2 regions of the Cutibacterium sp. LaCa_255 genome follow, and region 1 is predicted to be linked to the other one. Evidence: riboswitches for the same ligand, from Rfam matches in the RefSeq annotation. Region 1 holds a riboswitch; the other holds the start of a gene.
What was found. A riboswitch is a leader RNA that binds a small molecule or an ion and turns the genes downstream of it on or off. The one in region 1 is predicted to bind cobalamin.

Region 1 (6,733 bases):
GCCGTTCTCCTCCAGAAATCCGTGAGAATGTCGACGTCGCGAGATCTCCAACCTCCATAAGCTCCATGGCTGCGCCGCACAGGGCAAGGTCGCCCTCGCTCAGCGACCGCCACGACTTCTTGTGAGGTGTCCTCCCCATCCGGACGATTTCCCCGCACGTCAGCGGGAACTCCGCGGGAGTCTCTTGGAGAACCACCGAAATGTGCCGGGAGGACCACTTCGTGTCTCGCGCCCAGACATCGACACCATCGACGGTCACCGTCCCCTTCGTAGGGCGTCTCGAGTGGAAGATTGAGCGCAGCATCGTCGACTTGCCGCTCCCATTGGGGCCGAGGATCCCCACCACCTGACCGGGGTGGGCGACGAAGTCGACATCCTGGACGATGTGGCGCCCCTCGATGTCGACACCCAGGCCCGCGACCACCAGTTCTGCACCACTGACGATCATGACGTCTCCCCCAAGGTGCGTCGCAACAGGAACAGGAAGAATGGAGCCCCGACAAGCGCGGTCACAATACCTACCGGCAATTCCTGCGGCTCAATGGCCATCCGCGCCCCAACATCCGCCAGCACGGTGAAAATCGCACCCAGAAGCAGTCCTACGGGAAGGGTTCGGCGGTGATCTGCGCCAACCAGCATCCTCGTAATGTGCGGCATCACCAGGCCGACGAATCCTATGACGCCACACACCGCAACTGTCACACCGACAATTGCAGCTGCCACAACGAACATCCAGGTTCGGAACCGATCAACGTCCAGGCCGAGAGAACCCGCTGTCCCTTCCCCACCAAGAAGGAGGTTGAGATTTGACGCCTCAGCCAGGCATAAGAGCATTCCCACAGCGAGGACGAGGGTGGGGACGGGAAGGTTCTCCCACTTGGCGGCCCCGAAGCCTCCGAGACTCCAAAAGAGGACTTGCGACGCCAGTTGCGGATCCGGGGAGGTCAGAACCATGAAGTTGTTGACTGCCGACAACAGGGCCGAAACCGCCATGCCGGTGAGAACCAACGTTCCTGCAGAAAGGGTTTGCCTCCGTCTGGCGATCACCAAGACGAGTAGAAGCGTCAGGAACGCGCCTGCGAACGCGGCCAACCCGAGAGAGACCGCACCACCGAGGAGCAGACCAAACCGCATGACGGTAATGGCTCCGGTTGCAGCTCCCGACGACACGCCGAGCACCGTGGGGCTCGCCAGTGGGTTGCGAAGCAGCGCCTGCACGACTGTGCCGACAGTGGTCAGCGCCATCCCTGCGACTGCCGCCAGGAGCACACGAGGAAGCCGGACATCAGCAACGATCCTGTCGATCGACGCAGTCCAATCAACGGTGACGACACCTGCCGGCAGAGCCCGGTGCGCAACGACCTTCCATACTTGGACGAAGGGAACATGAACCGAGCCAATTGACAGCGCGAGTCCCAGGACAAGAATCAACGTGACGGCCAGTACGGACAAGACTATGACCAGGTGTCCACGATGCGAATCGCCACGCCACCTGTCTTCCCCGACAGATGCCGACTCGGATGGAAGGGCATTGAGGACAGCAACGAGTTCGTCCTGCCGTTTCACAGCCGTGGATGACTCATCAATGCCACCACGTGCACCCATCATCAGCCGTGGAACTGCTTGGCAAGCTGCTCGATACCTTCAGCCGAACGCGGGCCGGGCTGTGCCAACGAGAGACTGATCACCGGGAAGGCATTGTTCTTGACGGCCTTGGTGTCCTTCAGTGCCGGAATTGACTTCAACGTCTTGATCTTCTGATCGACACTCGGGGTCTTGTAGTCGTAAATCAGAATCATGTCTGGATCAGCCTTTGCAACCTGCTCCCACGACATCTTTCCCCACCGCAGCGGTTCATTCGCGAAGATGTTCTCGCCTCCCGCCGCATCGATCATCACCGATGCATAGGCCCACCCACCAACTGTCGTCGGGGCGTCCTCACCTGAGTTGTAGAGGAACACCTTGGGGCGCTCCTTCCCCTTCACGGACTTCTTGACGGCATTGACCTTGTCGTTGAACTTTCGAATCGATGCCTCAGCTCGGTCATTCACATCGAAGATCTGGCCGATGGTCCTGATCTCCTTGGTCTCATCATCCAAGGCCTTGACCTCATTGGTGCATCCCACAGGGCTGAGATGCGTCTTGATCCCCATCTTCTGTAGGTCTTTCCGGGTGTGACCGTTGCTCCTTGAGAAACCGTCCGGGTACCCGGAATACACGAAATCAGGATTTACGGACAAAAGCTTCTCCATGGAAGGCTGCCCAGCGGCCAAAACCGACACCGAGTCGTAGGCCTCCTTGTATTGGGCACCGATGGGGCGAGTGCGTTGGTACGCCGTCCCGACCATGCTCTTCTCCAGCCCTAGCTCGAGCATCGTCTCAGTCGCCGTTGACGTCAATGTCACTGCGCGCGTCGGGGCGGAATCGAACGTCTGCTTCACCCCACAGCTCTCCACCGTCAGCGGGTATGACGTGTGCCCGGCCTTCGAACCGGTTGCGTGGGACGACGCCGTCGAGGCGTTCTGCTCCGTGACGGCGCTCCCACAACCAGCCATGAATGAGACAGGAATCACTAATGCAGCGACAAGAGCGACCCTCCGCGTGTACCTTCGCGCCATCGCAATGGTCCTTCCGTTCCGTTCCCACGCCAACGGTCACAGATGGGCCCCACGTAAGGGTTTCCAACCAAAAGCCATGACGCGAGCTTGTGTCGAGTGGATTTTCATCGGCAGGTCTTCGGACTGGGGTTCAACCCGTTTCAGCACCTTCCCAGGCCTCACTGGCCCAGTGGCATACGCCGAGACGGTCACCGTCACCGCTGCGCGTCAGCCCCGGAATCACACCGGAGTTCCCTCACACCCATTTAGGTTACCGATACACATACCTTATCAATGAAGACCTTGAACTGATCGACACTCCCCTCACACAGGCATGTCGGGCAGGGCCCCCACAAGGCCCTTCGCATCTACATGCACCAGACCAATTGTGCGTCTACACCTCCATCCGCGCGGGAATCCAATCGCATAGGAATCCATAATCCTGATCGCCTCGGAAAAATTACCTCCTCGAGTCTGGACCTCATGGTACAATTCATCTTCAGAAACAACTCGATATTCCTCGAGAATTCTAATTTCTGCTGGAATCCCCAATTGTGCGAGGCCACCTGCAAGGAGTAGATGGCGAGCCTGTGAAACACGGACATCTTCCCCCTGTGCTGCTGCAAGGGCATGATCCCAGGCCGTCGGTGATCCAGTGGTGTCAATAATGATGACGTGCCGTCGAGCCTGCCGAACCAATGCCCGCAAGGACGCCGCCAGATCGAGGGCCCAGTACAAGGACCACGCAGCAAGAACGGTGTCGAAAACCCTTCCTGTGTCCATGGGCCATTGCCCCTGGATCGTCTCGATCTTGACTTCCTCGGCTTCAGCATTCTCCGAAAGCACACGGAGCATGTCCTCTGAACGGTCTACGACAGTCACACGGCAGCCGCGTTGTGCCAGCGGAATCGCGAACCGTCCGGTTCCGCCGCCAACGTCAAGGATCGATGACTCAGGTTCGACGATGCTGGTCACGGTGCCGATCTGAGCCAGGGAACTGCACGTCAAACCTGCGTGCTGGTCGTAGACCGCTGCGTGCCCATGCCAAAACGCCTTTTCCTGTTCCAAAGATCTGCGCGCGGGGTCCGATCTCCTATCGTTCTCCCACAGTCCGAAGTAATCACTGATCCTCATCGGCGCCTCCCATGTTCATCGGGACCAATCCTGTGGCATCACCATCCTCCTACCACGGGAGGACGCTCCGATTCGACCGCCAGCACGATGCGCGACGAGGGGCTCGGGCAGCACGGTGGATGACATGTTGACGCCAACCCGATCCAACCCTCACGCCGTCGCCGAACCCGTCCCCGGCGCTCACCTCCGCACCCTGGGACTGACGAAGACCTACGGGACGACTCGTGCCCTCGACCACGTCGACATCGCCATCCCGGCCGGCCAGTCGGTCGCCGTCATGGGGCCGTCCGGATCGGGAAAAACCACCCTGCTGCACTGCCTGTCCGGGATCCTCTCGGCCGACTCCGGCAGCATCGAGCTGGGTCTGCCCGACCGCGTCGTCAACGTCGAGAGTCTCTCCAGCGAGGGACGGGCCCAGCTGCGTCGCCAGTCCCTCGGGTTCGTCTTCCAGCAGGGAATGCTCGTCCCCGAGCTCACCGCCGTCGAGAACACCGCCCTGCCTCTCATGCTCAATGGCGCCTCTCGGTCACAGGCCGTCGGGTACGCCGTCCAGTGGCTGAGCTCGATGGGACTGGGAGGCATGGAGGATCGACGCATCGGTCAACTCTCCGGCGGCCAGGCGCAGCGAGTAGCCATCGCCCGATCCCAGGTCATCGACCCGGCGATCGTCTTCGCCGACGAGCCCACCGGAGCCCTCGACTCGGCCACTGCTGTCGAGGTGATGTCCATCCTGCTCTCGGCGACGACCGGGAGGGGACGCACCCTCATCGTCGTCACCCATGACGAGGGCGTCGCCCGCCGCTGTCAGCGCATCCTGCGCCTGCAGGACGGCCGGATCGTCTCCGACGAGATGCGTCATTCCGACGGGAGGTGGTGACCATGACCACGAAGTCCACCATTGAACCGGGAACCGCGGATCAGCAGATCCCGTCGATCTCCGTCCCCGAACCGCTCACGACCAAAGCGGGACGCCCGGCGACCTCGTCGATCCTCGGCATGACCCTGCGCACCTCGGCCGCTGATCACTCGACCTGGCGGCTGCCGGTGGTCGCCTTCGCGGTCATCACGACGATCATCCTCGACGTCACCGGCGGTGCCGTCATGATGTGGCACCTGCCCGGTGAGAATGCCTCCTTCTACAAGCTGACCTCGTCAATCGCCGTCATCCTGCTGGTGTTGCCGCTGATGACCCTGGCCTCCTCGGCCGCGCGGTTGTCCGCCCGACGTCGCGACGACCGGCTGTCCTCCTTACGTCTCATCGGGGCGTCATCCCATCTGCTGCGGGTGGTCACCCTGGTCGAGGCGGGCCTGCAGGCTCTCGTCGGGTCCCTGCTCGGCATCGTCGGCTACCTCATCTGCGTGCCCCTACTGGGACGACTGTCCTTCAACGGCAGCCAGATTGGTGCGGGCTCGGTCCTGCTCGGCCCCGCTCCGGTGGCCGGGGTCATCCTGGCCCTGGTACTCCTCGCCCTCATCAGCTCCGCCATTGGTCTGAGACGGGTCGACGTCTCTCCCCTCGGGGTGCGAATGCGCAGTCAGCCCCGCTCGGTGTCATGGGTTCGGCTGGCCATCGGGGGCGCCATCGTCCTCGTCCTCGTCTCCTCGAAGGCTGTACTCAGCGTCCTCGGAGGTCAGACCGGCGTCGTCGGTGTGTACGTCTTCCTCGCCATCCTGCTGGCAGCCGTCGTCGAACTCGCCAACATCATCGGCCCTAAGCTGTTGTCGATGTACTTCAAGCACCGCCTCAACAAGGCCAGGACTGCCACCGACCTGGTCGCTGCCCGTCAGGTGCTGGAGAACCCGCGGGCTGCCTGGACCCAGGTCGCCTCCCTGGGAGCGGTGTGCGTGGTGGGAATGCTCGCAGGAACCGGGGCCGCCATGATGCAGGCGGCGGGCAACGGTACCAGCGCCGACCCGGCTGCCCAGATCATCGGGCAGGACCTGCAGACCGGCACTATCCTACTCATTGTCTTCGCCTTCGCCACGGTGGCCTGCTCGGTGGGCGTCAATCAGGCCTCTGCAATTCTCGACCGCCGCTCGGTCGAGGTGGGTCTGGACATCGTCGGGATGGATCTGGCCACTCAGGACAAGGTGCGACGGATCACCGTCATCTCACCAATGAGGTTCGCCATGGTGACGGGCCTGGTCGCCACCGGACTGCTGATCGTCCCGATGGTGGGGGTGGCCCTCGTCCTGAGGCCGGTGACAATCCTCGTGACGGTCGGCACCATTCTCATCGGTGCAGGCATGGTGCGGCTGGGTCTGTGGGCGACCCGTCCGACCCTGAATCGGGTACTTGCCGACGGACTGGCTCGGACCGAGTGAGAGAAGGCCCGACAAGACCGGACCTGGCGAGGGACGAGGTGATCTCGACGATCAACTCCGCTGCTCGTCGTCGGGGCCCTCGTCAATCCCCTCCATGCCGAATCGCCACACCTCGTCGATCCAACCCCTCCGCACCGAGCGGATCCGGCTGGTCACTGCAACGACACTAGCCAGGACGGCAAGACTCGCGAGGAGGGGTTTGTTCATGGTGCCACTCTAGATCGCTGCCGTCGCTCAGGCTTCGCTGGCGGTCAGCAGTTCCCTGGCACTGGTCTGACGCCGTCGCCCCACTGCGAGCAGACTGGCGATGAGGGCCGCCACCGCCCATATAACAACGGCCAGCAGGGATCCGAAGCTGGGATTGTTCCCGGCCACCACAGCCTGCTCCGCCTGCAAAGCAGGTCGCAGCGGGGAGATGGCGTCGACCCCGTGCACCGGGGCGGGGACGGTGCTCGCCAGCCCGGCAGCAACACTCGCCGTCACCAGGACGACGCTGATGAGCCGCCCCAGGCCATGCAACCAAGCGGCCAGGGCGTGGTTGATCAGGCCGAACATCGCCCCGATGAGGAGCAGCAATCCGCCCAATCCGATCGACCGTGGTACCGAGAGACCCAACACCACCCCGCCGATGACCGCCAGGCCAATACTCACCGCGACGGTCACGATGGCGCCGACCG
Region 2 (6,733 bases), 440 kb from region 1:
ACGACTCGATAGCCGCCATGGATGACGAATGGTGCGGCAGCCGCGTACCAGACTGCGCACTGAGTAGGTGAGAGAATCCCCTCAGCGATGTGCATGAGGCGTCATCTCCTTTCTCGGGATTCGCGTCCCGTCCTGGAAAGGCCTGACGTGCATGGCAGATCTGACTTTCGGTCCTCACGGGATCGTTCACAGTGGCGCGTCCGTGCCGGCGGTTCCCGGCTTCAACCACGTCATCAGGGCGTTCTTGAATTGTTCTAAGACCAGTGAAACACAGCAATTCAGGGGTTTCATCCAAGGGTTGCCTAAGCGTGATTCCGCCCTGTCACGACGGAATTGGCGAGTGTTACGCTTCCGAGGAATCAGTTTTCGCCGTCGTCAGGAGGACGTCGTGGCCCACGAGTACGTCAACAACGGATCCGACATCTACCGCGAGTCCTTCCGCATCATTCGTTCCGAGGCGAATTTGGATCGCTTCCCCACCGACGTCGAGGGAGTCGTCGTCCGGATGATTCACGCTGCTGCGGATCCCGCCATCGCTGACGACATCGTCTTCACACCAGGTGTGGTCAAGGCCGCCCGCAAGGCCTTGGGCAACGGTGCCCCGATCCTGTGCGACTCCTCCATGACGGCCACCGGAATCATCCGGTCCCGTCTGCCCCGTGACAACGAGACGATCTGTTACATCAAGGATCCCCGCTTGGCCGACATCGCCAAGGCCAAGAACATGACGAAAACCTGCGCAGCGGTGGACCTGTGGGCCGAGGAGGGCAAGCTCGACGGGGCCATCGTCGCCATCGGCAACGCCCCCACCGCCTTGTACCGGGTGCTCGAGGTGTGCGAGGAGACGGGTGCCTGCCCGGCAGCCGTCGTCGGCATCCCTGTCGGGTTCGTCGGTGCAGCCGAGTCCAAGCAAGCCCTTGTCGACTCGCCCCTGGACTTGGAATACCTCACCTTGTTGGGACGACGTGGCGGCTCAGCGATCGCAGTGGCCGCCGTCAACGCCATTGCATCGACCGACGAGCTGACCAACAACCATCGCTGAGAAGCCCCTCACCAGAGCATCGCAGTGGGGCTGAAACCGGCGTCGCCCAGCAGCCGCATCTCACCATCCCAGCCAGGCTCCGTAGCTCGCCTGTCCGGAGATCTGCACCCCTGCTCGCCGTCGTCATGGTCAACGACAACCACGTCAACGTCACAGACACCGCACCTGTGAAGCCAAGGGGTACCGAAGCGGCGCAGCTACCTCTCAGCCCTCGTGCCCGGGCACGGAGGCCGGAATCTTCAGCTGGGGTTTGATCGACGACTGGGGTTCCAACCCCCACTTCTCCAGGCTGACCCTCAGGTGCTCGGCGGCATCGATGTTGAGCGGACCAGAGGTCCACATGGCGTAGGGAAGGTTGAGGTAGCGCTTCTTCTTCACCGCATCCAGGTTCTTGGTCGCCGGATTCGATTCCAAGATCTTGATCTTCTCGCTGTAAGGCTGAGCGTCGTAGTCGACGAAGGCGATGGCGTCCGGGTTCATCTTCGCCACCTTCTCCCAGCCGATGCGCACCCAGGTGTCATTGACGTCATGGGCGCCGTTCTGCGCACCCGCCGCGTTGATGATGGCTTGTGGGCCGCCCTTCCTTCCGCTGGTGAAGACGGTGTCCTTGGCGGAGTCGAAGAGCAGCACCGTCGGGGTCTTCTTGGCCTTCGGAGCCTTCTGAAGGGCACCAAGACGATCATCCATGTCCTTCACGGCCTTCTTGCCGGTGTCCTCGTGCCCAGTGAGGATGGCGAGATTGGTGATGTCGGTACGCACCGCATTCCAAGGATCCATGACGCCGCGGGCGCTCTGGCCGTCCTTCTGTCGACAGGACTCGGTGAGCAGATAGCTGTTGATGCCCTTGCCGTGCAGATTGTCGGGGGTGAGATTGTTCGCCTCGGAGAATCCGTAGTCCCAGCCGGCGACGACGACGTCGGGCTTGTTGGCGATGATCGACTCGAGCGTCATGTAACCCTTGACGCCCTCGTGCAGACTGTTGATGGTGTCGGCCCCGTACTTGGCAGTGAGGATCTCCTTGTCCCGGCCCATCGAGCTCACTGCGGCGATCTGTTTGCGTGCCCCGGCGCTCAGCGTCATGGCGATGATGCTGCCGTCATTGACGTAGAGGCGTTCGGCATTCCTGGGGTAGGTGACCTTCTTACCGCAGTTGGTCACGGTGACTTCGCCGGAGTCCTTGGCGGAGTCGCCGCTCTTGGGAGTGGACCCACTGCCGCAGGCGGTGAGTCCCACGGCCAGACAGGCGGCCATGACGACGGGTAGGAATTTGGTGGACATTTCAGTTTTCCTCTCTGATGAGTTCAGGCAGCGGCGCAGTGCACACGAGCTCCTGGCTGCCATCGGGGGTGGTGACATGGTGTGCGACGACGTGGAATGCCGTCGCGACGTTCGATGGGCTGAGCGCCTCACGGGCCGGACCTGCAGAGAGCACTCCGCCATCCGCCAGGACGACGACGTGGTCGAAGTGGGCTGCGGCCATGCCCAGATCGTGGATGGTGGCGACCACCGTCCGACCGCTGGCGCGCAGCGTGTCCAGCAGCATGAGTTGGTGGCGCACGTCGAGGTGATTGGTCGGCTCGTCGAGCATGATGAGGTCTGCACCCTGGGCCAGGCCACGGGCGATGACGGCGCGACGCCGTTCACCGCCGGACAGGTGGTCGCAGCGACGATCGATGAGGTGGTCAAGTCCGACCAGGGCCAGGGAATCCCGGATGATCCTTCGCTCGGAACGCTGCCCCACCTGCCACGGCTTGCGATGCGGAGTGCGTCCCAGCGCAACCATCTCACCCAGCAGGAGGTCTGGCGATGGCGACTCCTCCTGCCCGACGAAAGCCATGAGTCGGGCACGTTGCATGGGGGTGTAGTTGGTGACGGAGGTGCCGTCGAGCAGGACGTCGCCGGAATTGAACTGACGCACCCCGGCGATGGATCGCAGCAGAGTCGACTTGCCGACTCCGTTGACGCCGACGATGGCGGTGAGCTTCCCCGGCTCGGCGATGAAGCTGACGTCGTCGACGATGACGCGGTCGTTGATGCGGCACTGGACGTTGCGAACTTCGAGACGTGTCATGACTCACTCGAGAATCGGTACTGACTGCGCCCCATGAGGTACAGGAAGATGGGAGCGCCGATGAACCCGGTGACGACGCCGAGAGGCACCTCCTGTGGTGCCGCGATGACGCGGGCGCCGACGTCCACCCACAGCAGGAAGAGACTGCCGATGGCGGCGGCGACAGGCAGCATCGACCGGTGACTGGCTCCCACGAGCAGCCGTGACATGTGCGGAATGACGAGTCCGACGAATCCGATGCCGCCCGAAACCGCCACGAGCACCCCGACGAGTACCGAGTTGCCGACGAACAGCGCCTTGCGCACCCTGGTGTCGGGGATGCCGAGGGATCGAGCGACGTCGGTGCCAGCCGCCAGGGCATCGAGCCAACCCGAGAAGGCGATCATGAGCACCACGGACAGAGCGGTGACGATGGCTGCCACCCACAAACTGTCCCAAGTGGCACCGGACACCGATCCCAGCATCCAGTACAGCACCGACTGCGCCGCGCGCGGGTCCGAGCTGCGGAAGACGAGGAAACTCGCCAGTGCCGAGAATGCCGCAGAGAGCACGACGCCCGAGAGCACCAGCCGCAGCGGCGTCATGCCACCCTGGGCCATGGAGATGAGGTACACCAGACCGGCGGCGCCCAATGCCCCCACCAAGGCTCCGAGGGTGAGCCGGTGAGGGCCCCAGGAGACAAACATCCCCAGGGCGATGACCGCGGTGGCCCCCACACTCGCACCGGCCGAGACACCCAGCAGGTAGGGGTCGGCCAGCGGGTTGCGCACCAGGGTCTGCATACCGCTTCCGGCCAGGGCGAGTCCGGCTCCGACGATGATCGCCAGCAGTGCCCTGGGGGCACGCAGGTCCCAGACGATGACATCGACCGTCGGGTCGGGGCCCGGTTCGCCGGTGACTCGGGCTCCGACCGTGTCGAGAACGCCGCGCAGTGGCAGTGCTTCCGAACCGATGGTCAGCGAAATGACGGCACTGACGGCGATGAGCACGACGAGGATGATCACCAGGGGTGCCACCGGCAACCGGCGGTCACGCTCGGCCGACCGTCTCGAGGAAGGCATAGCTGTTCCTTCTGAGTGCGAGGACCTTGATGCGAGGCCCGAACGACACAAGTCATACATGGGGTCTTCGGACTTCGGATCACTCTCGGTCGGCCCTTCCCAGGATCACTCCCAGTGGTCTTGCCGACGTCGTCACCGTCACCGCTGCGCAACAGTCCCGGATTCTCACCGGATTCACTGCGGCCTCATCGGGGCCGCACCATGTATGCGAGGCAGGCTAGCACCTGTGACACGCACTTCGCGACGTGCCGTCCGCCAGCCCCTTGTCACAGACATGCCGGATCGCGTGCGGCACACGCCTCGGAACCCACCGAGCGCAATCGACGGGGTACTTCGCACCCGCGTGGTAATTCAGTTCGGCAAGGTACCTCGTGCCACACCAGGCGACAGACACCACGACTCCTGACACATCTGCCACAGAGACGAACGGACCACAACACCGCCACCGACAGGATCTCCATACCGCGCAGAGCTCCCCACACTGCGAAAAGTTGTGCTCCCGCCGCCGCTTCATGCCTGGAGTACAACTTTGTGGCTGAAAAATTCTGCTCAACAGCACAAGCGCGAGGGTAAGCACAATTTTCTCGACTGGTTCAGCAGCCAGAACCACAGGGAGCAGCCTCGAAGACTGCACCCAGACACCCAATCCGAGGGTGCAAGTACAATCTTTCGGTCAAAAAGTTGTGCTCCACCGCCCCGAAAGGGGAAGTGCACTTAGCTTTCCGGTGTATCGGAACACGCTCTGCCTGACCAGGAACTTGGCGAGATGGATCATAAGGACTGAAAAAGTCAGGATGCCTCGTCACCTTTCCACAGGTAGTGAAATCCGCGACCTGCCATTGCCTCTGACGAAGGCTGCAGTACTCCGTCAGCCATGAGATCCTTGAGGACCTGTCCGACGTTGGAAGCCCACACATCCAGGATGACGCCCAATTCTGTCGTACTGATACGCCCTCGATGCCGGGCATATTGACGAGCCGTCACTGCTCTACTAGGCACTGAACGCTTCAAACCGCGATTCGCATATTCCATGTCCAGCTGCTTGTTTGCTCTCTTGGAGAGGGTAAACGCGGGGAGGGCTTCGTCGGGAACGCCGCGGATGGGCTTCAGCAAGGGTTCGCCATCACACTCCGTCTGCCGTAGAAGCTCAAGAGTTTCGTGAACTTCCTCGACGGGGACTTGCAGGTAGGGAGCAAGAATGTCCTCGTCGATCCAGAGATGATCAGTGAGGAAACGCATAACCATCAAAGTGCGGAGATTTTGCATGAGCTCGGGAACATCCATACCAGTGAGCCACGATGTCCATGCCACGTCAGGATCGACACCGGAAAGCGTCGTCACCACATAGGGACCGTCAATTTCCCGAATGGTCGGCATGCGAAGCCCCCGGCGAAGCAAATCACCAACCATACGGTCAACTCCGATACCTTCACGTTCTGCAATTCGAAGTGATGCCAAGAGCTCAGTGAGAGCAACGTTTCTGGACGTCGATGGGTGGGTGATGATGTTCTCAGCCGTCACACCTCCGAAGAATCCTCCGGGGCTGGTAACTCGCAAGACGGCTCCATTGTGCTCGATGAGCGTTGCATCGGGCAGCCCCCATTCACGATGAGCCAACCCATTGACGATGGCCTCACGAATGGCACGTTCCGGCAGCTGGCGGACCTGCCCCTCGACAAGTCCCGAAGACACATGCGATAAAGGGTTGTACGCCCGCGCGACGGCGAACACCCGTTGGAGCTGCTCAAGCAGTGATACCCCACCAATACGTACTCGGTCACCGCTGTCCTGACCGGGCATGTCACGACGTATGTAGTCAAGGCATGGCTCGGGACGCCCCACAAAGACCAGAGCAGCAGCATTGGTGAGCTTGCCCTCACCATCAATGGCGTTCAACCGGGACAGCAACTCACGACTCGTACAGTTGGCCAATTCCACCGCCGCCTCGTCGGTGCTGGCTTGGAGGAAGGCGCGTGCTGCGTCAAGGGCAGCAGGTCGCACTTCCTCCAGGCTCACGTTTGAGAACTGCGCCGACCAGTCGTAGCGGATAGAGTACTGATGGCGGTGGTGCCATGACGTTGCGTCGATCTCCTCGCAATGATCACCAATCCGCCAGCGGATCTTTCCCTTGACCTTGATCGGTTCCAGCGCGGTGGGTGATCTGACGATCAACAACCTGGCATCGTGAACGTGGACTTCTCGGACGTCAACAGTCAACGCGCGAGAGGTGTGCTCATAGATCTTCCTCCGCAACCACTCGGTATCCAAGGATGTACCGATGAGCAATGGTCCATCATCCTTGTCATTGACTCCGACGATCAGAGCACCACCCCCAGGGGTGTTGGCCATGCACGCGGCTTCACCGGCAAGCTGCTCAGCGGCTCATTCATCCTCACGTCGACCCAGTAGCAACTCACCGTGCTTGCCTCGTCGACTGGAATCCTCCTTGAAGTCAAGATACTTGCATTCCGGGACCCGGTGCCCTGCGTCCAAGTGCTCCAGCGCAGCGTCGATCTCAACTGCAATCGGGTCTGGCCCGAAAGTTGTTCCCATGTGAGC

Region 2: linked by a shared signal. The riboswitch ahead of ACP8ML_RS02320 (FecCD family ABC transporter permease) and the one ahead of ACP8ML_RS00385 (ABC transporter substrate-binding protein) in region 1 are both predicted to bind cobalamin.

The regions. Positions count from the first base shown of each region.
Region 1 covers NZ_CP190956.1:83,580-90,312, reverse strand. The annotation lists gene ACP8ML_RS00395 (ABC transporter ATP-binding protein) at 1-448, opposite strand, end outside; gene ACP8ML_RS00390 (FecCD family ABC transporter permease) at 445-1,608, opposite strand; gene ACP8ML_RS00385 (ABC transporter substrate-binding protein) at 1,608-2,441, opposite strand; cobalamin riboswitch at 2,711-2,891, opposite strand; gene ACP8ML_RS00380 (class I SAM-dependent methyltransferase) at 2,922-3,731, opposite strand; gene ACP8ML_RS00375 (ABC transporter ATP-binding protein) at 3,856-4,608, shown strand; gene ACP8ML_RS00370 (FtsX-like permease family protein) at 4,611-6,056, shown strand; gene ACP8ML_RS00365 (hypothetical protein) at 6,108-6,263, opposite strand; gene ACP8ML_RS00360 (YhgE/Pip domain-containing protein) at 6,291-6,733, opposite strand, start outside.
Region 2 covers NZ_CP190956.1:524,697-531,429, reverse strand. The annotation lists gene ACP8ML_RS02340 (energy-coupling factor ABC transporter permease) at 1-95, opposite strand, end outside; gene ACP8ML_RS02335 (precorrin-8X methylmutase) at 389-1,042, shown strand; gene ACP8ML_RS02330 (ABC transporter substrate-binding protein) at 1,247-2,320, opposite strand; gene ACP8ML_RS02325 (ABC transporter ATP-binding protein) at 2,322-3,113, opposite strand; gene ACP8ML_RS02320 (FecCD family ABC transporter permease) at 3,110-4,129, opposite strand; cobalamin riboswitch at 4,216-4,395, opposite strand; gene ACP8ML_RS02315 (ATP-binding protein) at 4,964-5,974, opposite strand; partial or broken gene ACP8ML_RS02310 (AlbA family DNA-binding domain-containing protein) at 6,272-6,532, opposite strand; gene ACP8ML_RS02305 (hypothetical protein) at 6,557-6,727, opposite strand.